3 regions of the Sporanaerobacter acetigenes DSM 13106 genome follow, and region 2 is predicted to be linked to each of the others. Evidence: a T-box and tRNA genes for the amino acid it is inferred to sense, from the RefSeq annotation. Region 2 holds a T-box; the other regions hold tRNA genes.
What was found. The T-box of region 2 lies ahead of leuS (leucine--tRNA ligase). A T-box ahead of a tRNA ligase gene usually reads a tRNA of that ligase, here a tRNA-Leu.
Positions count from the first base shown of each region.

Region 1 (7,909 bases), on a different contig from region 2:
TTCTTATAACTCCAACCTCTGCTGAATTTGGAGATAATTTGTAAAGTCTTTCTACTTCTTTTAATGCTTTTTCTTTGACTTCCTTTGGCATTTTTGTTTCTTCAATTTTCTTTTTATATTCTTCTACTTCTTCAACTATTTCATCTTCTTCGCCTAATTCGTTTTGAATAGCCTTTATCTGCTCTTTTAAATAATATTCTTTTTGAACTTTAGTTATCTGTTTTTTTACGCGTTGATTTATTTTTTCTTCAATTTTTAAAATTTCTATTTCTTCTTGAAGTAAGCTATGAAGTAATTCTAGTCTCTCATAAAAATCAAAAGCCTCTAATATTTTTTGATCATCTTCCGGTTTAAGATAAATATAAGAAGCAATTACATCGGCAAGTCTACCTGGATCTTCAATTTCAGAAACTGTAAACAATAAATCTGGAGAAACTCTATTGCTAAGTGTTATATATTCCTCAAAGTCTTCAACTACAAGTCTCATAGCTGCTTCAGTTTTTTTATCAATCTGAAGTTCTTCCCAATCATAGGTAAGTTCTTCGATTTCTGCGGAAAAATAACTTTCTTCTTCTTTAATGCTGCTAATCTGTCCTCTATTCAGTCCCTCAACTAATACTCGAATACTTCCTCCAGGCAATTTCAACATTTGCTTGATTTTAGAAACTGTTCCTATATGATAAAAATCCTCAATATTTGGCTCATCGATTTTTGCATCTTTCTGAGAACACAAAAATACCAAAGAATCATCTATCATAGCTTTTTCCAATGCATTTATAGATTTCTCTCGTCCTACATCAAAGTGAACAACCATATAGGGAAAAACTGTAATCCCTCTCAAGGGTATAAGAGGCATATCCCTATGGTTTACTTTATATGGGTCTATATTCATGCTTTCACTCCTTTTATACACATTTATCATTGAGTATTTCCAATTTTAATATTTTCATTTATTATCAACAAAAAAGACTCACTAATATGTGAGCCCATTAAGATGCTGATTCTTTTTTGCCTGATTTCTTCGCCCTACTTTTTTTCTTCATATCAGAAATAACCAAAGTAGGTTCATTTCCATTCAAAATAGTTTCCCTTGTAATAATACATTTTTCTACATCATCTCTTGATGGAATTTCATACATAATATCTAACATAGTTTCTTCTATTATACTTCTAAGCCCTCTAGCACCTGTTTTTCTTTCTATAGCTTTTTGTGCAATTAGCTCTAATGCACCATCTTCAAATTCAAGTTCTACATCATCTATAGCAAATAGCTCTTTATATTGCTTAACCAATGAATTCTTAGGCTCAGTGAGTATTTTTACAAGGGCATCTTCATCTAATTCTTCTAATGTAACCATGACAGGTAATCTTCCTACGAATTCTGGAATCAAACCAAATTTCAGTAAATCTTCAGGTTGAACCTGTTTCAAAAGTTCTCCTATATTTGAATTATCCTTACTTTGAATATCTGCCCCAAAACCTATAACTTTTTTACTAATTCTACTTTGAATTATCTTATCAAGCCCATCAAAAGCTCCTCCAACTATAAATAATATATTTGTTGTATCTACTTGGATAAACTCCTGATGCGGATGTTTTCTGCCACCTTGTGGCGGTACATTAGCTACAGTACCTTCCAATATTTTTAATAATGCTTGTTGAACACCTTCTCCACTGACATCTCTTGTTATAGATGGATTTTCTGTTTTTCTTGCTATTTTATCTATTTCATCTATATATACAATGCCTTTTTCTGCTCTCTCTATGTCATAATCTGCAGCTTGTATTAGCTTAAGAATAATATTTTCTACATCCTCGCCAACATAACCTGCTTCTGTCAGAGAAGTGGCATCTGCTATCGCAAAAGGTACGTTCAAAATCTTTGCCAATGTTTGAGCTAACAATGTTTTCCCTGAACCTGTTGGTCCAATCATTATTATATTGCTCTTTTGCAATTCTATATCACTATTTCTAGAATTTGTACTATTTATTCTTTTGTAGTGATTATATACTGCCACAGCTAATGCTCTTTTTGCTCTCTCCTGTTTAATCACATAATCATCAAGAGTATTTTTTATCTTTATAGGCTTTGGTAACTCATCTATTTCATATTCAAAACTGTCTTCAAATTCTTCATCTATTATTTCTTGACACAATTCTATACATTCATCACAAATGTAAACATTGGGTCCAGCAATAAGCCTTCTAACTTGATCTTGAGGTTTCCCGCAAAAAGAACATCTAAGCTGCTTATCATCAAATCTTGCCATTATGACACCTCACTTAATGTTATTTTCTGAATTCTATTACTTCATCTATTATACCATACTTTTTAGCTTCTTCAGCAGACATAAAAAAATCTCTGTCTGTATCATGAGCGATTTTATCGTAAGGTTGACCAGTTCTCTCACTTAATATCCTATTTATTTGTTCTCTAGTTTTTACAATTCTTTCAGCATGAATCCTGATATCTTCTGCTTGACCTTGCATACCACCTAGTGGTTGATGTATCATTATTTCTGCATTTGGCAGTGCAAATCTCTTACCTTTTTCCCCTGCAGCAAGCAAAAATGCACCCATACTTGCTGCCATTCCTATGCATATAGTTGAAACATCTGGTTTTATATATTGAATTGTATCATAAATGGCAAATCCAGAAGTTATAGAACCACCTGGGCTATTTATATAAAGCTGAATGTCTTTATCAGGATCTTCTGCTTCTAAAAATAGCAACTGTGCAACTACCAAATTGGCAGTTATATCATTTACTTCTTCGCCAAGAAATATTATTCTTTCTTTTAGTAGCCTAGAGTAAATATCGTAAGATCTTTCTCCTCTATTGTTTTGCTCGACTACAATTGGAACTAAAGCCATATCATACCCCTCCTACTCAATGCTTATTAAATAAATTTAGCATTTGACATTAAAAATTCAATTGTCTTATCTCTCATTATACCCTCTTTAAGGTATTCTAAATCTCCCAATTTCATATCTTGTTTGAACTTTTCTACATCTTCATGGTTATACTCTACTGCCATTCTTTCTAATTCCTTGTCAAGGTCTTCATCTGAAGCTTGAATATTTTCAGCTTTTGCTACTGCTTCAAGTACTAAGTCACTTTTAACTCTATTTTCAGCATTTGGTCTTATTTGCTCTTTTAAGTCTTCTATACTACTATTTGTAAGCTCAAAATACCTATCAATTGAAAGTCCTTGCAATCTCAATCTATAGTCAAATTCTCCTATCTCATTTTGAATTTGATTATCTATCATAACTTGTGGAATATCAACTTCAGATGATTCTACAAGTGCTTTTATAACACTAGTTTCTCTTTCCATTTCTTCTTTATTTTTTGCTTCTTTTTCTAGTCTTTCTCTTATACTATTTTTAAATTCCTCTAATGTGTCATATTCGCTGACATCTTTTGCAAACTCATCGTCAAGAACTGGAAATTCTTTTTCTTTAATATCATTGATAGTTACTTTAAAAAGAGCTTCTTCTCCCTTTAGATTTTCCTCAAAATAATCTTCAGGGAATGTTACCTTTACATCAACTAAATCTCCCTTTTTCTTTCCAATAAGTTGTTCTTCAAATCCAGGAATAAATCTCCCTGCACCTATTTCTAATTCTTGATTTTCTGCTGAACCACCTTCGAACTTTTCTTCCCCTAAGTATCCTTCAAAATTAATATTTAAAACATCTTTTTCTTTTGCTTCTCTGTCTGAGGCATCTACAAGTCTATAATTCATATCTCTAATATTTTTTAACTCTTCTTCAACATCTTCATCTGTAACATTATACTCTACTTTTTCTACTTCTATACTCTTGTACTCACCCAATTTAACTTCAGGTTTTATAGTTACTTCAACTTTAAATATAACAGGTTTGCCACTTTCAAGTTGTTCAATATCTACATCTGGAGTATCTACTGGTTCAAGAGACAATTCTTTTATCGCTTCTTCATATGCATCTGGTAATATAATATTTAATGCTTCTTCATAAAATACACCTTCACCATAATTCATTTCAATTATTTTTCTTGGTGCTTTACCTTTTCTAAATCCAGGTATATTGAATCTACTTCTGTTTTTTAGATATGCTTTTTGAACTGCTTCTTGAAATTTATCTTCACCTATCTCAATTGTAAAGGTAGCTTTGTTGTTTTCTTTTTTTTCTAAAACAGAGTTCATCTATCTTTTCCTCCTCGTTATCTTTTTATTTATTTCCCATATAGCTAACTCATTATACCATAAAATTATATCATATAAAATATGTATATCAAATGCATCTTTAATTAAATATTCTTATATTATGTATTATGAAAAAAACCAATGGAACAACCACTGGTTTTTATGGTGCGGGAAAGAGGACTTGAACCCCCACGTCAATGACACTAGATCCTAAGTCTAGCGCGTCTGCCAATTCCGCCACTCCCGCATATAAAGCTTTAAACTACTTTATTATTATAACATTTATATATTAGTTGTCAATAATTTTTTTTGTTTTTTAGAAAAAAGAGCTGCAATATATTTTGCAACTCTATTTTTCATAAATTTCTGCTATATCTAAAGTGATATTTACTTCATAAAATACGTAGTAAACAAGTACGTAAAAAGTGCAAAAACTCCTACTCCAATTAGCATTATCGGTAACAATATTTGAAATGCTGCAATTATCATTGCTAAAATATCTGTCTTTGTAAATTCAAAAGGTTCTTCTTCATTTTTTTTATCTACTGATCTTTTTATTTCTTCTTCTCTTTCTCTAATAGATTGCCTATTTGGCAAAGTGGCACGCCACAAAATGTTCTCCTCCTAAATTTCTAAATTCTGGTGCTTGTTCCTTGCAAATATCTTTTGCATACATACAACGTGTGTGGAACTTACATCCAGATGGTGGATTTGCAGGACTTGGTATGTCACCTTTTAGTATAATCCTATTTATTTTCTTTGTTGGGTCTGGCACTGGTATTGCTGATAGTAATGCTTGAGTATAAGGATGTTTTGGATTGTCAAATAGTGACTTTTTATCAGCTAATTCTACTAGTGTTCCCAAATACATTACTCCTATCCTATGGCTTATATATTTAACTACACCTAAATCATGAGATATAAATAAATAGGATATTTTACGTTCATGTTGTAAATCATTCAATAAGTTTATAACTTGTGATTGAATAGAAACGTCAAGGGCAGAAACTGGCTCATCAGCAACTATAAATGATGGATTCAATGCCAATGCTCTTGCAATTCCTATACGTTGACGTTGTCCTCCTGAAAATTCGTGAGGATATCTATTTATATGATATTTTGCAAGACCACATTTAGTTATTACTTCTACTACATAATCATCAAGTTCTTTTCCTTTTTTGTATATTCCATGTTCAACTAATGATTCTCCTACTATTTCAGAAACTGTCATTCTAGGATTTAATGAGCTGTATGGGTCCTGAAATACTATCTGCATTTCTCTTCTAAGTTTTTTCATTTCATCTTTTGAAGCATTTAAAACATCTTGTCCCTTATAGGTAACGGTACCTTCAGTAGCATCTAACAATCTCAATATTGTTCTCCCAGTAGTAGATTTTCCACATCCAGATTCTCCTACAAGTCCTAATGTTTCTCCCTCTTTTATATAAAGTGAAACACCATCAACAGCTTTTACATCTCCTACTCTTCTTCTAAAAGCACCTTTATATATTGGAAAATATTTTTTTAAATTTTGAGCTTCTAATATTACTTCACTCATTATTTAGTCACCTCCTCTGCTCTAAAGCAGCTGACTTTGTGCCCAGGTGCTATTTCCCTTAAACTTGGCTGACCTTTTCTACATTCATCTGTTGCAAATTTGCATCTTGGATGAAAATAGCAGCCTTTTGGCAAATACAATGGATTTGGTACTGAACCACTAATACTTTCAAGTCTCTTGCCTTCTTCAATAAGAGAAGGTATTGAATTCATTAGACCTATTGTATAAGGATGTCTAGGATTTTTAAACAATTCATCAACAGGGGCATCCTCCACTATTTTTCCTGAATACATAACTACTACGTGATCAGACATCTCAGCTACTACACCAAGATCGTGGGTAATAAGCATTATGGATGTATTTAATTTACTTTTTAAGTCATTCATAAGTTCAAGTATTTGCGCTTGAATAGTCACGTCTAAAGCAGTTGTAGGCTCATCGGCAATTAAGAGTTTTGGTTGACATGAAACTGCCATAGCTATCATGACTCTCTGTCTCATTCCTCCTGAAAGTTGATGTGGATACTCATCAACTATTTTTTCTGCTCTAGGTATTCCTACAAGTTTTAACATCTCAATAGCTTTGTTTTTAGCTTCAGATTCATCTAAGTTTTGATGAAGCATCAATGCTTCCATGATTTGAAATCCAACAGTAAATACTGGATTTAAAGAGGTCATAGGTTCTTGAAATATCATTGAGATATCGTTTCCACGAATATGCCTTATTTGTTCATCAGAAACTTTAGTCAAATCTTCACCATTAAACATTATTTTCCCACTAACTATTCTTCCTGGAGGATCAGGTATTAGACGTAATATTGACATAGCTGTTATACTCTTGCCACAACCAGATTCTCCTACAATTCCTATAGTTTTTCCAGCTTCTACTGAAAAGTTAACACCATCAACAGCTTTAACTACTCCATCATCAGTATAAAAGTAGGTTTTCAAATCTTGTACTTCTAACAGATTTCCCATATTTCTATCCTCCTATCATTTAGACTTAGGGTCAATTGCATCTCTTAGTCCATCACCAAACAAGTTGATACTCATTACTGCAAAGAATATAGCAACTCCTGGTGGCAACCATAACCAAACACGATTCTTCAACACATAGATGTCCCTAGCATTTTGAACCAAGTTGCCCCAAGTAGGAACAGGTGGTGTCACCCCAAGACCAAGGAAAGATAGTCCTGCTTCACTCATTATGGCTCCAGCCATTCCTAGTGTAGCACTAACTATTATATATCCCAATGTATTTGGAATTAAATGTTTCCATATGATCCTACTATCTCTGATACCTAAAGCTTTTGCAGCTTGTATAAATTCTTGTTCTCTAAGGGATAGTATTTGCCCTCTGATCATTCTGGCAAGTCCACCCCAACTCAACAAACCTATTATAAACATCATTATATACATTCTCTTTTCGGGTGCTACTTCTGGCCCTATAACTGCTGAAATAGTAATAGCTATTGGTAAAAATGGAAATGCCATGAATATTTCAACTATTCTCATGAGTAAGTTATCTACCCATCCGCCATAGTATCCAGCAAGACCACCAACAAGTGCACCTATTAGTATCTCAATTATTACGGCAAAAAGTCCAACCTTCATTGAAACTCTTCCACCATATAATATTCTAGTCAAATAATCCCTGCCAAGCTCATCCGTTCCCAATAAATGTGTTTTAGATGGTGCTTGATTTACCTGCGAAAAATCCATTGCATATGGATCATAAGGTGTTAGTACTGGTGCAAGCAATGCAAGGAGCACCATAATAATAAAGATTATCATACCCGTTACTGCTACCTTGTTCTTTTTAAACTTCCTTTTAACCAGCTTCCAAGGAGTAAGTATTACTTGTTCTTCTTCTTTTGCATCTTTATTATCTAAATTGTTGTTCTTATTGGGAGCTTTGTTTTCAGTTTTATTTTTCATGCTTTTTTCAGTCACTTAATACCCTCCTTTCCCTATTCAACCTTAATTCTTGGATCTACTAAGGCATAGCCAATATCAGCTAACAAGTTCCCAAGTAAAGTTAGTAAAGCAAAGAACATATTCAATGCCATAATCAAGTTATAATCTCTTGCACTAATAGCATCCATCATAACATTCCCAATTCCAGGCCATACGAATGTAGTCTCTAATATAACCGCTCCAGA
Region 1 is NZ_FQXR01000006.1:113,421-121,329, forward strand. It holds gene lon (endopeptidase La) at 1-892, opposite strand, end outside; gene clpX (ATP-dependent Clp protease ATP-binding subunit ClpX) at 990-2,270, opposite strand; gene clpP (ATP-dependent Clp endopeptidase proteolytic subunit ClpP) at 2,290-2,874, opposite strand; gene tig (trigger factor) at 2,901-4,190, opposite strand; tRNA gene BUA21_RS07610 (tRNA-Leu) at 4,354-4,437, opposite strand; gene BUA21_RS07615 (hypothetical protein) at 4,578-4,787, opposite strand; gene BUA21_RS07620 (ABC transporter ATP-binding protein) at 4,777-5,748, opposite strand; gene BUA21_RS07625 (ABC transporter ATP-binding protein) at 5,748-6,725, opposite strand; gene opp4C (oligopeptide ABC transporter permease) at 6,741-7,700, opposite strand; gene BUA21_RS07635 (ABC transporter permease) at 7,718-7,909, opposite strand, start outside.
Region 1: it encodes a tRNA-Leu, which carries the amino acid that the T-box ahead of leuS (leucine--tRNA ligase) is inferred to sense. The anticodon was not compared.

Region 2 (7,909 bases):
TATTTCAGTAGAAGGTTATTCTAACAATGATTATCCATTGCAAAAGAAAAGACATTCTTTTGAATATTTGAGAACAATAGCTCATTTAAGGCCTAGAAGCAATACTTTCTCTGCAGTATTTAGAGTGAGAAGTTTAGCTGCATATGCAATACACAAATTTTTCCAAGAAAGAGGATTTGTCTATGTTCATACTCCTATAATTACAGCAAGTGATGCTGAAGGAGCAGGAGAAATGTTTAGAACAACTATTTTGGATTTGGAAAATCTGCCATTAGATGAAAACAAAAAAGTTGATTTTAAAGAAGATTTCTTTGGGAAAGAGACAAATCTAACAGTTAGTGGTCAGTTGGAAGCAGAAGCTTATGCACTAGCTTTTAGAAATGTATATACCTTTGGGCCAACTTTTAGGGCGGAAAATTCCAATACTGCAAGACATGCGGCAGAATTTTGGATGATAGAACCTGAAATTGCTTTTGCTGATCTTAAAGATGACATGAATTTGGCAGAAGACATGATGAAATATGTTATAAGCTATTGTTTGGAAAACGCAAGGGAAGAAATGGAGTTTTTTAATTCTTTTGTAGATAAAGGACTTTTTGCAAGATTAGAAAATGTAGTAAATTCTGATTTTGGATGTATAACATACACAGAAGCAGTTGATATTTTAAAGAAATCAGGGGAGTCTTTTGATTATCCTGTAGAATGGGGAATGGATTTACAAACAGAACATGAAAGATATATAACTGAGAAAGTATTTAAGAAACCAGTATTTGTCATAGATTATCCAAAGGATATAAAGGCTTTTTATATGAGATTAAATGATGATGAAAAAACTGTTGCAGCTATGGATTTACTTGTACCTGGAATAGGGGAGATAATTGGAGGAAGTCAAAGAGAAGAAAGACTAGATGTATTGGAAAGAAGAATGGATGAGATGGGACTAGATAAGGAAGCATATTGGTGGTATTTAGAATTGAGAAAATATGGTGGAACTAAACATGCAGGTTATGGACTTGGATTTGAAAGAGCTATAATGTATATAACTGGTATGACCAATATTAGAGATGTGTTACCTTTCCCAAGGACAGTTAATTCAGCAGAATTTTAAAATATTGTTGATTTTATATTTTGAATTTGGTATAATACAGGAAAATCATATATAGACATTGAAGAAAAGTAGTAGGTTTAGAGCTATTTAAAGAGAACTGTTGGGTGGTGAAAAACAGTATTAGCTAAAACTGAACTCGTTTCTGAGTTGTCAAAGTGAAAATAGTAGCTTTGACCGGTTGCAAGCCGTTATATTTTAAAGTGGGAAGATGAAATCTTCCAATTAGTGTGGTACCGCGGAGTAAACCTTTCGTCTCTAATATAGGCGAAAGGTTTTTTTATCTTTAAAAATATGAGGAGGTTTGAAAAATGACTGAGTACAATCCGAATGTTATTGAAAAGAAATGGCAAGATATTTGGGAAGAAAAAGAAGTTTTTAAGACTAGTACAGATAAGTCTAAACCTAAGTTTTATGCGTTGATAGAATTTCCTTATCCTTCTGGGAAAGGACTACATGTAGGTCATCCAAGACCTTATACTGCTTTAGACATAGTTGCAAGGAAAAGAAGATTTGAAGGATACAATGTTCTATATCCAATGGGCTGGGATGCTTTTGGACTTCCTACAGAAAACTTTGCAATTAAAAATAAAATTCACCCAAAGGTTGTTACAGAAAAAAATGTAGAGATGTTTAAAAATCAACTTAAGTCCATAGGATTTTCTTTTGATTGGTCAAGAGAAATAAATACTACAGATCCAATGTATTATAAATGGACTCAATGGATATTTTTGAAGATGTTTGAAAAAGGTCTTGCTTATAAGCAAGAAATGCCTATAAACTGGTGTACTTCTTGTAAAGTAGGTTTGGCAAATGAAGAAGTTGTAAATGGTACTTGTGAGAGATGTGGTGGAGAAGTTGTAAGGAAGGTTAAGAACCAATGGATGCTTAAGATCACTGAATATGCAGATAGACTTATAAATGATTTGGATACAGTAGACTATATTGAAAGAGTAAAAACTCAACAAATAAACTGGATAGGTAAATCTGAAGGAATGGAAGTAGATTTTCAAATCAGTGGAACAGATGACAAATTGAGAGTTTTTACAACTAGACCAGATACATTGTATGGTTCTACCTATATGGTTATAGCACCTGAACATCCATTAATAGAAAAATATAAAAATGAAATTAAAAACTTAGATGAGTTAAAAACTTATCAGGAGATGAGTAGCAAAAAATCTGACTTTGAAAGAACTGAATTAGTTAAAGAAAAAACTGGTGTCGAAATAAAAGGATTAAAAGCCATAAACCCAGCTAACGGAAAAGAAATTCCTATTTGGATTTCTGATTATGTACTTATAAGTTATGGTACGGGAGCTATTATGGCGGTACCTAGCCATGACAGCAGAGATTGGGAATTTGCGAAAAAATTTGGTCTTCCAATAGTAGAAGTTGTAGCTGGTGGAAATGTAGAAGAAAACGCATATACAGATACTGAATCAGGAATATTGATAAATTCAGGTTTCTTAAATGGTTTAGAAGTTAAAGAAGCTAAAAAGAAGATGAGCGATTGGCTTGAAGAAAAAGGTCTTGGAGAGAGAAAAATAAATTATAAATTGAGAGACTGGGTATTTTCTCGTCAAAGATACTGGGGAGAACCTATACCACTAGTTTATTGTGAAAAATGTGGATGGGTGCCTGTTCCAGAAGAAGAATTGCCTGTTTTGTTGCCTGAAGTTGAAAGCTACGAACCTACAGACAATGGAGAATCACCTCTTGCCAAGATGAAAGATTGGGTAGAAACAACTTGTCCTAAATGCGGCGGGAAGGCTACAAGAGAAACAGATACTATGCCTCAATGGGCTGGTTCATCTTGGTATTTTTTAAGATATATAGATCCACACAATGAAAACGAGTTGGCAAGTAAAGAAGAATTAGATTATTGGCTACCAGTAGATTGGTACAATGGTGGAATGGAACATACTACATTACATTTACTTTATTCAAGATTTTGGCATAAGTTCTTATATGATTTAGGAGTAGTTCCTTGTCCAGAACCTTATAAAAAGAGAACTTCTCATGGTATGATACTTGGAGAAAATAATGAAAAAATGTCAAAATCCAGAGGAAATGTAATTAATCCAGATGAAATAGTCAATGAATATGGCGCAGATACATTGAGAACCTATGAAATGTTTATTGGGGACTTTGAAAAAAGTGTTCCTTGGTCAGAAAACGGAGTTAAAGGATGTAGAAGATTTTTAGAAAGAGTATGGAGATTACAAGATATTGTTGTAGAAGGTGACGACTGTTCTAAAGAGCTAGAAACCAGTATCCACAAAACTATCAAGAAGGTAACAGAGGATTATGAAAATCTTAAGTTCAATACTGCTATAGCAGCTCTTATGTCACTATTAAATGAATTCAATAGTATAGGCAAGATGACCCATGAAGATATGAGAACCTATCTTATTTTGTTAAATCCTGTAGCACCACATATTACTGAAGAAATGTGGGATAGATTAAATTTAGGAGGTATGTTACACAAGGCTACATGGCCAAAATGGGATAAGGATAAAATTGTAGATGAGATAATTGAAATTGCTATACAAATAAATGGTAAAGTCAGAGGGAAAGAGACTATATCTATAGACGAGACAAAAGAGTCTATAAGAGAAAAAGTTTTGAAAAACGAAGGTACGAGAAAATATGTTGAGGGGAAAAATATAGTTAAAGAAATATATGTGCCAGGAAAAATATATAATATTGTAGTTAAATAGGCAGGGGATAAATTCCCTTGTCTCAAACTATTGTATATATATTTGATTGTTAAATTAAATTAAGTTTTTGAATTTGTGAAAATATGTTATAATTGAATTGCTAATTAAAAAAGTATACCTATTATTTGGAGGTGCGATGTAATGAGAAAAATTTTAGTTACGGGTGCTTTAGGTCAAATTGGTTCAGAACTAACTATGGAATTAAGAAAAATATACGGAAATGACAATGTTGTAGCTAGTAGTAGAAGAATGAAGGAAGGTCAAGAAAAAGTAATTGAGTCAGGTCCTTTCGAAATTGTAGAAGTGACAAATGCTGAACAAATTGCAGATGTTGTGAAAAAACATGAAGTAAATACAATTGTTCATTTGGCAGCTTTACTTTCAGCAGTTGGAGAACAAAAACCAAATCAAGCATGGGATATAAACATGAATGGGCTATACAATGTATTGGAAGTGGCAAGAGAAAAAAATTGTGCTGTATTTACTCCAAGTTCTATTGCTGCATTTGGACCATCTACTCCAAAGGATAAAACACCACAAGATACTATACAAAGACCAGGAACTATGTATGGTGTGACAAAAGTAGCAGGAGAATTGCTATGTGACTATTACTATAAAAAGTTTGGTGTAGATACAAGAGGAGTACGTTTTCCAGGACTTATTTCTTATGAGACATTGCCAGGTGGTGGAACTACAGATTATGCTGTACATATCTACTATGAAGCATTGAAACAAAAGAAGTACACAAGCTTTATCCAAGAAGGTACTCTTATGGACATGATGTATATGCCAGATGCTCTTAATGCAATTATAAGTTTGATGGAAGCAAATCCAGATAAACTTATTCATAGAAATGCTTTCAATATAACTGCTATGAGTTTTGCACCAGAAGATATTGCAGCTGAAATCAAGAAACATATACCAGAGTTCGAAATGGATTATGATGTAGACCCAGTTAGACAAGCCATTGCAGATTCTTGGCCAGATTCTTTAGATGATAGTGCAGCAAGAAAGGAATGGGGTTGGGATCCGAAATATGATTTGTCAAGTATGACTATTGATATGTTAGAAAAATTAAAAGAAAAACTAAATAAATAGATATTTTATAAAAAGTCTTAGTTGAAATACTAAGACTTTTTATTTTACCTGATTGCCAATGTCAAAATCATTCATATTAAATACTATAGTATTAGAAAACAAATAGGATGGTGGTTGAAATTGAAAAAAATATTAGTGACAGGTGGAGCTGGTTTCATTGGGAGCAATTTTTCAAGATATTTTTTAAACAAATATAGAGATTTTAAAGTTATAAATCTAGATAAATTAACTTATGCAGGCAATATAGATAATATAAGAGATTCGCTAGATGATAAAAGATATAGTTTTGTAAAGGGTTCTATAAATGATCAAAAGCTACTACAACAATTATTTGATGATAAAATTGACTATGTAGTTAATTTTGCAGCTGAATCCCATGTTGATAGAAGTATAGAAGATTCACTTATATTTACTAAAACAAATACTTTAGGAACTCATGCTTTATTAGAATTTGCAAAAAAGTATGGAGTAAAGAAATTTGTTCAAGTGTCTACTGATGAAGTCTATGGAACATTGGGTAGAGATGGAGTTTTCACAGAAACATCTCAAATAAATCCTTCCAATCCTTATTCTGCAAGTAAAGCTAGTGCTGACTTGCTTTGCCTTTCTTATTACAAGACATACAAATTTCCCGTAGTTATCACAAGATGTTGTAACAATTATGGTCCATATCAGTTTCCAGAAAAGCTCATCCCTCTGATGACTATTAAGGGAATAAAGGGGGAGAAATTACCTATTTATGGAGATGGGCAAAATATAAGGGAATGGATTCATGTAGTGGATCATTGTAGGGCAATAGATATGGTTATTGATAGGGGAAAGACAGGTGAGATATATAATATTAGCACAAGGGAAGAAGGAAGCAATATAAATATAGTGAAAGAGATATTGAAATTGTTAAATAAATCAGAAGAGCAGATTGAGTTTGTAAGTGATAGGCGAGGTCATGATTTTAGATATGCATTAGATAATACTAATATAGGATGGAAACCTGTTTATAATTTAAAAGATGGCTTAAATGAGACTATAAAATGGTATGTGGAAAATGAAGAATGGTGGAACAAACTTATTCATTAAAGAGGTGATTATATTATGAAAACTCTCATATTGTGTGGTGGAACGGGTAGCAGACTTTGGCCTGTGACTCTTTCTGTTCAAAAACAGCTCATTCCTATAGCAAATAAACCAATACTATTTTATATAATTGATTCCTTAGTTGAAGTAGGAATAGTGGATATAGGAATTTTGTCAAATCAAAAAGAAGATACTTTTAATGAAGCATTAAGATTCTACGAAAAAAGAGAAAAAATAAAATATACTTATATAGATCAAGATAAACCAATTGGACTTGCTAATGCTGTTGTTTCGGCAAAGGAATTTATTGATAATGAAAAATTCATCATGATTTTAGGAGATAATATGTATAAGTTTAGTTTAAAAAAGTTTCTAGATAAATTTAATTCCGAAAATGTAAACTGTAGTATATTATTGAAAGAAGTTGAAAATCCATCTCAATTTGGGGTAGCTGATGTTTTAAATGGGAAAATAGTAGATTTAGTTGAAAAGCCTAAAAATCCTCCTTCAAATTTAGCTATTACTGGTATATATGCTTTCGATTCTAGTATATTTAAAGCTTGTGAAAATATAAAATCTTCTTGGAGAGGTGAATATGAGATAACTGATGCTATAAAGTGGCTACTAGATAATAGTTATAATGTAACTTATGATATATTAGAAGGTGATTGGAAGGACTTAGGGACACCTGAGGATATACTAAAAGAAAATATGAATAGGCTTATTGGTATCAAAGAGAATGTAGTGGGAGAGATTATATCTTCTGATATTTCTGGTAAAATTATTCTTGAGGAAAATTCAAAAATAATAAATAGTATCATTAGGGGACCAGTGAGTATAGGAGATGGTGTTATGATAGAGAATTCTTATATAGGTCCCTATACATCACTAGGGAACAATGTCTCTATCTCTAATTGTCAAATTGAAAATAGTATTATACTAGATGAATCCAATATTTCAGATATTGATTCTATAATTGATTCGAGTATCGTAGAAAAGGGATCTGTTATTAAAAAAAGTACCCAATTAAGAAAAGTTAGTTCATTTTTATTAGCTAAAAATAGCTTAGTCATATTAGAGTAGATTTAAAGAATATATTAGTAGCGAGAAGATTAAAAAACTTTCTTCTTGCTACTTAATTTTGTAGGTTAATAATGTAAATTTATAAATAGAATAAAAGGGGATGGGATAAATGATACCATTTAATAAACCTTATATGACCAAAAAAGAAATATTATATATAGAAGATGCTATTTTCAGAGGTAAACTATCTGGTGATGGATATTATTCTAAAAAATGTAGTACGTTTATAGAAGAAATTTTTAATACTAAAAAGGCATTGCTTACTACATCTTGTAGTTCTGCGTTAGATATGGCTGCTATTCTTTTGGATTTAAAAGAAGGAGATGAAGTGATCATGCCATCTTATACCTTTGTTTCAACTGCCAATGCAGTAGTTTTAAGAGGTGCAGTGCCAGTTTTTGCAGAAATAGAGGAAGATACATTAAATATTGATCCAGAAGATATAAAACGAAAAATAACAAATAAAACAAAGGCAATTTTTCCTGTTCATTATGCAGGTGTATCTTGTGATATGGATAGAATAATGAATATTGCTAGGAAAAACGATCTAAAGGTTGTAGAAGATGCGGCACAAGGAGTAAATTCAAAATACAAACAAAAATATCTTGGGACTATCGGGGATATAGGTTGTTATAGTTTTCATGAAACTAAAAATTATGTATGTGGAGAAGGTGGAGCAATACTTATAAATAATGATGAAGAATTGGTGAGAAGAGCAGAAATAATAAGGGAAAAAGGAACGGATAGAGCTAAATTTTTTAGAGGAGAAGTGGATAAATACACTTGGGTAGATGTGGGCTCAAGCTATATTATTTCTGATATCAAT
Region 2 is NZ_FQXR01000003.1:146,022-153,930, reverse strand. It holds gene asnS (asparagine--tRNA ligase) at 1-1,108, shown strand, start outside; T-box leader at 1,158-1,368, shown strand; gene leuS (leucine--tRNA ligase) at 1,417-3,828, shown strand; gene BUA21_RS03055 (L-threonine 3-dehydrogenase) at 3,970-4,926, shown strand; gene rfbB (dTDP-glucose 4,6-dehydratase) at 5,047-6,003, shown strand; gene BUA21_RS03045 (glucose-1-phosphate thymidylyltransferase) at 6,019-7,083, shown strand; gene rffA (dTDP-4-amino-4,6-dideoxygalactose transaminase) at 7,193-7,909, shown strand, end outside.

Region 3 (7,909 bases), 190 kb from region 2:
AGCATGACTGGGACATACTCTTATACATTCTCCACAGTCAACACATCTTTCTTTGATGATGTGAGCTTTTTTGTTTCTAACCCTTATAGCTTCTGTAGGACAACGTCTCATGCAATGAGTGCAACCTATACACTTATCTTCATTCAACAATACCGAATGAATATATTTTTTCATCTCTATACCACCCAATCTTTTTTATTTTAAACAAATCTTCATATTGACACATGTTTCATTCCCCTCACTAGATAATATCTGAAAATCATCGCAAAATTTTTTCATATTGGGTAAACCCATACCTGCCCCAAATCCTAGTTCTCTTATATCATTAGGTGCTGTAGAATATCCTTCTTGCATCGCTAAATCTAAATCCTTGATTCCAGGGCCCTTATCTTTAGCTAAAACCTCAATACATTCTGGAGATACTGTCACAAAAATCTTACCTCCCTTTGAATGAATAACAATATTCATCTCCGCTTCATAAGTAACTATAGCAGCTTTTCTAATTATTTTAGAATTTATGCCTAAATGAGTAAGCATTTTTTTCATATTGCTAGATGCTTCACCTGCCCTAGAAAAATCGTTTTCCAATATTTCATATTCTAATTTAATAATACTATGACTCATTTTTCTATCGATCCTTCCTTTATTTTTATACCTTCTAAGCCACTTTTATAAAGTTTCCCAGATGCTGTATACATGGTATCCGTAGTAAACAATACAGTTAATTTATTGTTTTTAGCTAACTCAATTAAATCACTACTAGGAAACTTGCCTCTTACAAAAACTATGGCAGGTAAATCCATCATTTCAGCAGTTCTTATAACTTGCGGATTATTAAGACCCGTAAGCAGTACAGTATCCTCGTTCACATAAGCCAACACATCACTCATTAAGTCTGAACTAAAAGCATATAAAACCTCTTTGTCTAGATATTCTTCTCCAACTATAACCTTTGCCTCCAATATCTCTTGAATTTCTCTTAATTTCAAGTAGACACCTCCTCAAAACTTATTTTATAGTAAACTTAATTGAAGCGGATCATTTGGATAAATAAAATTTGAAACTGTAATTCCCAGCAGTCTAATCCTTTTATTTAGTGAAAACTTATTTCTAAATATAAAAAGACTTATTTCATATATAGTTTCATATTCATCTGTAGGAATATTCAATGTAATGCTCCTAGTTTCAGTTGAAAAATCCTCATACTTAAGCTTTACAGTTATGGTTCTTGCCAAGAAACCTTTGTGCTCCAATTTGTAGGAAATGTTTAGCGAATATTCTTGCAACTTTGCGTACATAAACTCCATATCTAAAGTATCTTTAACAAAAGTTTCTTCCTCACCAATTGATTGACTAGCAATATTCATTTCTACGGGTCTATTATCAATTCCCATAGAAAACTCAAAAAGTTCCTCTCCTCTCTTGCCAAATTTATCAATCAATACGTTTACATCATAATTTTGAAGATCTCCTATGGTGTATATCCCCAATTTGTTCAGTTCCCTTTCTGTTTTGGGCCCTATTCCCCACAATTTTCTCAAAGAAAGTGGCTTTAAAAAAGCTACTGCTTCTTCTTCCTTAATGATAGTCAAACCATTTGGCTTTTTTGTATCAGATGCAATTTTCGCCAAAAGTTTATTTACGGATATCCCTACAGAAGCTGTCAAATCCAATTCATCCTTTATATTTCTTTTTATATTCATTGCTGTACTTAAAGGTTCTTTCCCCGTTATATCAATAAAAGCTTCATCTATAGAAACAGGTTCTATTGTATGACTATATCTTCTAAATATATCATTTATGCTTCTTGAAACTTCTTTATATTTTTTCATATTTACCGGAAGAAATATCGCTTCTGGGCAGAGTTTTTTCGCCATAGCTATAGACATAGCAGAATGAACCCCATATTTTCTCGCCTCATAAGAAGCAGTAGAGACTACCCCTCTATTTTCCAAACTACCTCCCACAATCACAGGCTTATTTTTAAGTTTCTTGTCATCTCTTTGTTCTACCGAAGCAAAAAACGCATCCATATCCACATGAATGATAGTACTACTATTCATAAAATCACACCTTAGTATTTATTGGCTAAATTCCTATTCCAAGACACTAAAAAATTGATTTTACTAAACTCACTTATCAAAAAAGATTGACTTTATCACTGCAAAATACTCTCTTATATATTGTGGAACAACAATTGATATGGGGGTCTTTGCAGGCAATCCATAGGGAATCATACCCAATCTTTTAGCCAAGAACTTTGCTCTAAATATATGATATTTGTTGGTAGCAAGTAAAACTTTTACATTTTCTTTATCATCTAATTGCTTAATTTTTTCCAAGCTAAATTGTAGGTTCTCAAAAGTAGAAGTAGATTTATCTTCAATGATTACACTATCTTTGTCAATTCCATTGTCTACTAAGTATTTTTTCATTGCCTGTGCCTCTGATATATCCTCATCCATACCTTGTCCACCTGATACTATTACTTTTACGTCTTTATTTTCACTTAAATACTCTTTTGCAAATTTAAGTCTTTCCAATAGTGCCGGTGAAGGTTTTTCTCCATAAAGTCTAGCTCCCAAAACTATAACATAATCAACCTTATCTACTGTTTTCCTACTTCCTTCAACAATCATCAAGACTTCAACAATAAAAAAAGATACCAATACTATTAATGCCAAAGTAGTTATTGTTTTAAGTGTTATTTTCTTCATTTGCTTTTTCCTTTCTTTTTTGATTGTTCCAGTAATTAAGATGATCAAAAACCAAATCCTATAAATATCTCCCTATTCTTATTATATATACGCTTAATACTATATTAGCATATAATTTATAAATTTCATTATATCTTTTAATATCCTAGTACACAAGCTTATATCTTGCAGAAGAAGCAAAATTTCTAAGGAAAACTAGAACTTTTCTATTTATTATAAAAAAGACGTCTAACTGCTAATTAATTTTAGCAATTAAACGTCTTTTTATTTCTTAGTGGTGCAGGAGAAGGGATTTGAACCCTCAAGGCTATTGCCATACGCCCCTCAAACGTACGTGTCTGCCAATTCCACCACTCCTGCAATTTTAACATATCCACTATATATTATAATGATTTTTGGCAATTTATCAACAGTTATTTTTGTTGATATTTCTTTGGAATATACCATTCTTCAATATTGTCGTATATATTGTAAAATTGTGGTTCTATATTTCCTTTTACTTTTTTGTCTAAAAGCAAAGCTTTATTTCTAAAAAAAAGACTCACATAGGGCAATTCTTCAACTATTTTAGTTTCCAATTTGTCATAGGCATTCTTTTTCATTTCTCTATCAGGAGCACTAAAGGCTTCTACCAACAATTCGTCCATCTCTTCATCTTGATATCTGATGAAATTGGTTCCATATTGAATTTGGGATGAATGAAAAGCAAAAGACAAATCTGGGACGCTGGACAATTGCCATCCCAACAAGGCTACATCAAAATTTCCTCTATCTAACTTTCCTCTAAATGTTTCCCAATCATTTTCTATCATTTCTTCAGTGAGCTTGTCAGGAATTTCTTCAGCATAATCTTTTATCACTTCAATTCCTATTTGTCTTAAATTTTCTGCTATCATCTCTGCAGTTTTAAATCTCAATGGGTTGTAGGAATTTGTAGATAGCCTTATGGAAAGTTTGTTTCCATTTTCATCTTCACATATTCCGTCCCCATCTCTATCTATCCATCCAGCTTTATCTAATACTTCTTTGGCCTTCGATTTGTTGTAGCCATATATGCTAGCTTCTTGATTAAGTAGCCAAGAATCTGGATGTATAGGCAAATCAGTTTGTGTAGCGTGACCTAAATATACTTTTTGAATTATAGCTTGTCTATCTATTCCATAGGCAATAGCCTTTCTTATAGCTAATCCACTTTCATCAGCAAATATTTTATTTTTGAAACTGAAAGCTAAAAACTCATAATTTTGTGAAACATATTCATATATTTTTACTCTGTCCTTTTGTGTATACTTTTCCCAATCAACATCAACAGTATTGGCCAAATCAACTTGCCCTGTTTCAAAAGCTGTAAGAGACAATTCTTCATCATCTAGCACTCTGCCAACAATTGTATCAATATAGGGTCTTCCCTTCCACCATTCTTCATTAGCAACTAATTTTATAGTTTTAAGCTTTTCATATTGATTAAATTTATATGGTCCAGTCCCAATTGGATTGTATTCTTCAGCACTTAAAGCATTTATATATGAAGCTTTCTCATTTTTCCCTGTAAATTGATGTTTAGGTATGATTGGAAAAGTCAAAATTTCTAGTGCATTGCTATAAGCTCTGTCAAAATATATCTCTAAATTGTAATCATCTATTATTTTCACATTTAAAATATGTCTTATATCAGAAGTACTGAAAGGTTTTATTCCATTAAGTATCAAATCTTTATAAGCCGATTCACCACTTCCATATTTAATAGTATTTATAGTAAAAACCACATCATCTGCTGTAAACTTCTCCCCATCATGCCAATACACATCATCTTTAAGTCTAATATCTACAGTTTTTCCTTCATCTCTTATTGAGTAATCTTCAGCAAGACAATTTTCTATATTTAAATTTCTATCTAATTGAAACAAGCTCTCAAAAATTAATTTGCTAAAATTATAAAAACTTGCATTCTCACTTAAAAGAGGATTTAATGATTTAATTGTCGTAATAGGTACTACCACTTCTCCCCCATATTCTGGTTCATCACTTTCATTGGCAACTGTTTCACTTTTATCTTCTAATGCTTCGATATTCTTTTCTATCTTTGCCTTATTTTCACATCCTGTCATAAATGACAAAAAAATTATTGTCAGTACTAGAAATAATAATAGCTTTTTTTTCAACGCTTTTTCCCCCTCATGTTCAAACTAAACATCAATATAATTTTCAAACATTTTAATGAATGTACTTTTTATATTTTTCTTGAAATTATATCTAGATGAACTTTCCATGTCAAAAGTATTTTTGTAAATTTTTTTATACATTTCATAATTTTTAAGTACCTTTTCTACATAATCACTAGTTTCTTTGAAAGGTATATAATCTAAACTTTTCCCATCTTCGCTATATCTATCATCTTTAAGCCATTTATTTACATTGCCACTTCCTCCATTGTATGCTGCCAATATAAGCTGTAAATTCCCATTGAACTCATCTGTAAGAACACTTAAATACCAACAGCCAATCCTTATATTTATCTCTGGATCATATAAGGATTCTAATGTAAAATCCTGTATATCTATTTTTTCAGAAGCCCAATTTCCTGTAGTTGGTGAAATTTGCATGAGCCCTCGTGCATCTTTTTTAGATACGGCAAATGTATCATATTTGCTCTCTACATTGATTATGGCAGCAACTAGGTGAGAATCTATATTATAGTGCTGTGAATACTTTTTTATATAATTTTCATAATTAATTGGATATATGATTTTTACAACTAGCTTTATACTTATAAACAATAATACAGCAATCAATATGCAAATGAAAAATTTCTTGATTTTATGATTAAATAGCCTTGCCAAGTTATATACCTCCACTATCTATTTGAGACTTTTTGTGAGAATTTCTACTTTTTCTTTAAGTTCTTCCAAACTTCCACTGTTGTTTATGATTTTATCTGCATATTTTTTCTTATATTCCATAGACATTTGTGCTCTCATTCTAGCCAAAGCTTCTTCATCGGAAAAACCATCTCTTTTTTTAAGCCTTTCCAATTGCGTTTTTTCATCTACATAAACTAGCCATATTTCATCTATATTGATTCCTTTTGCTTTAATTTTTTCAAGTTCTTCAACCAAAAGAGGAATATCTAAAAAAATAAACTTTTCTATTTTAGAATATTTGTCTACTTCATCCTTTATAGCTTGAAAAATCCTAGGATGAACTATACTATTTAATCTTTTTCTCATATTTCCATCTTGAAATGTCAATTTTCCTAACTCTATTCTATCAATAGACAAATCTTCATTTAATATTCTTTCTCCAAACTCATCTACAATATCCATATATGCAGGTTCTCCTACACATACTACTTTTCTTGCTATTTTATCTGCATCTATGACCTTAAATCCTTTTCCCATTAAAAGGTTTGTAACTGTACTCTTACCTGAAGCAATTCCTCCAGTTAAACCAATTATCTTGCAACTACTTTGTTTCATACCAGCTATCTCCCATCATTATATCTACTTTCAATGGCACATTTAGTTTTATAGAGCTTTCCATTGTATTCTTTAGAATTTCTTTTACCTCATCTTTTTCATCTTTATATGTCTCTATGATGAGTTCATCATGAACTTGAAGTATAAGCTTGGATTTTAAATTTCTCAATTTAAGTTCTTTATATACCCTTACCATGGCAACTTTTATAATATCTGCCGCACTTCCTTGAATAGGAGTATTCATGGCAACTCTTTCTCCAAAAGATCTGACTACATAGTTTCTAGATTTCAATTCAGGAAGATATCTTCTCCTATTCAATATAGTTTCTACATAGCCTTCTTTCTTCCCAGATTCCACGATTTCCTCCATGTACTCCTTTACTTTCTTGTAATTTTTCAGATAATTGTCTATATATTCTTTTGCCTCTTTTCTAGAGATATTTAAATCCCTTGACAATCCATAGTCACTAATTCCATATACAATTCCAAAATTCACTGCTTTTGCTCTGCTTCTCATAATAGATGTGACTTCTTCTTTAGGTACATTAAATACTTCACTAGCAGTTTTGGTATGAATATCTTCATTGTTATAAAATGCTTCTTTTAATTTTGGATCATCTGAAATATGAGCCAATACTCTCAATTCAATTTGTGAATAATCCCCATCTATTAAAATATAATCTTCATCCTGTGGAACAAAAGCTTTCCTTATTTTTCTTCCTTCCTCTGTTTTTACAGGTATATTCTGCAGATTTGGCTCCGTACTACTAATCCTCCCTGTATTAGTTACAGTCTGATTGAAACTGGAATGTATTCTATCTGTATTTTCATCTACAAGATTCATAAGTCCATCAATATATGTGGATTTTAATTTTACAATTTGTCTATACTTCAATATATTTTCCACAATAGGATGTTTGTCTTTTAGTTTATCTAATACTTCTGCATCTGTTGAATACCCTGTTTTCGTCTTTTTTATAACCGGTAAATCTAATTTATCAAACAATATTTCTCCCAATTGTTTAGGCGAATTTATATTGAATTCTTCTCCTGCCAATTCATATATTTCCTTTGTCAAATTGTCTATTTCCTTGTCAAATTCACTTCCTAGTTCTTTTAGTATTTCTACATCAATTTTAAAACCATAGTATTCCATACTAGCTAATACTTCTGCGAGAGGGAGTTCCACATCAGAGTAAAGTTCTTTCATACCTTGGCCTTCAATGATTCCAATAATCTTATCTTCTAACATATATACTAAATCCAATATTTTAGCAAAATATTGTCCTCTTTCATCTACAGATAAAACTTTATAAGTTTTTTTATTTTTACCTTTTCCCAATAGTTCTTCTTCCTTTTCTATATTGAGATTTAAATACTCATTGCTCAATTTAGAAATGCTATAGTCCGTTTCAGATGGATTTATTAAGTACTCACCTATCATGCTATCAAAAGTTATAGAACTAATTTTTATACCCAATTTAAAAAGGCCTAGTATATCATTTTTTATATTGTGTCCTGAAACCAATATGTCTTCTCTTTCAAATATATCTTTAAAGCTATTTTGAAAATTTAATAACAGTTCGTTTCCATCAAAATTTATATAATAAGTGCTATGTTCTTTCGGCTTAATTGCAATTCCCAGTATTTCAGATTTAAGAATATTCTCATCTCCGTATACAAATTTAAAGGCAAATTCTTTTGATTTAAGTATTT
Region 3 is NZ_FQXR01000003.1:338,466-346,374, forward strand. It holds gene BUA21_RS04020 ([Fe-Fe] hydrogenase large subunit C-terminal domain-containing protein) at 1-174, opposite strand, end outside; gene BUA21_RS04025 (ATP-binding protein) at 196-624, opposite strand; gene BUA21_RS04030 (DRTGG domain-containing protein) at 621-989, opposite strand; gene dinB (DNA polymerase IV) at 1,014-2,063, opposite strand; gene BUA21_RS04040 (YdcF family protein) at 2,133-2,717, opposite strand; tRNA gene BUA21_RS04045 (tRNA-Leu) at 2,993-3,077, opposite strand; gene BUA21_RS04050 (peptide ABC transporter substrate-binding protein) at 3,131-4,879, opposite strand; gene BUA21_RS04055 (lytic transglycosylase domain-containing protein) at 4,904-5,557, opposite strand; gene coaE (dephospho-CoA kinase) at 5,576-6,193, opposite strand; gene polA (DNA polymerase I) at 6,180-7,909, opposite strand, start outside.
Region 3: it encodes a tRNA-Leu, which carries the amino acid that the T-box ahead of leuS (leucine--tRNA ligase) is inferred to sense. The anticodon was not compared.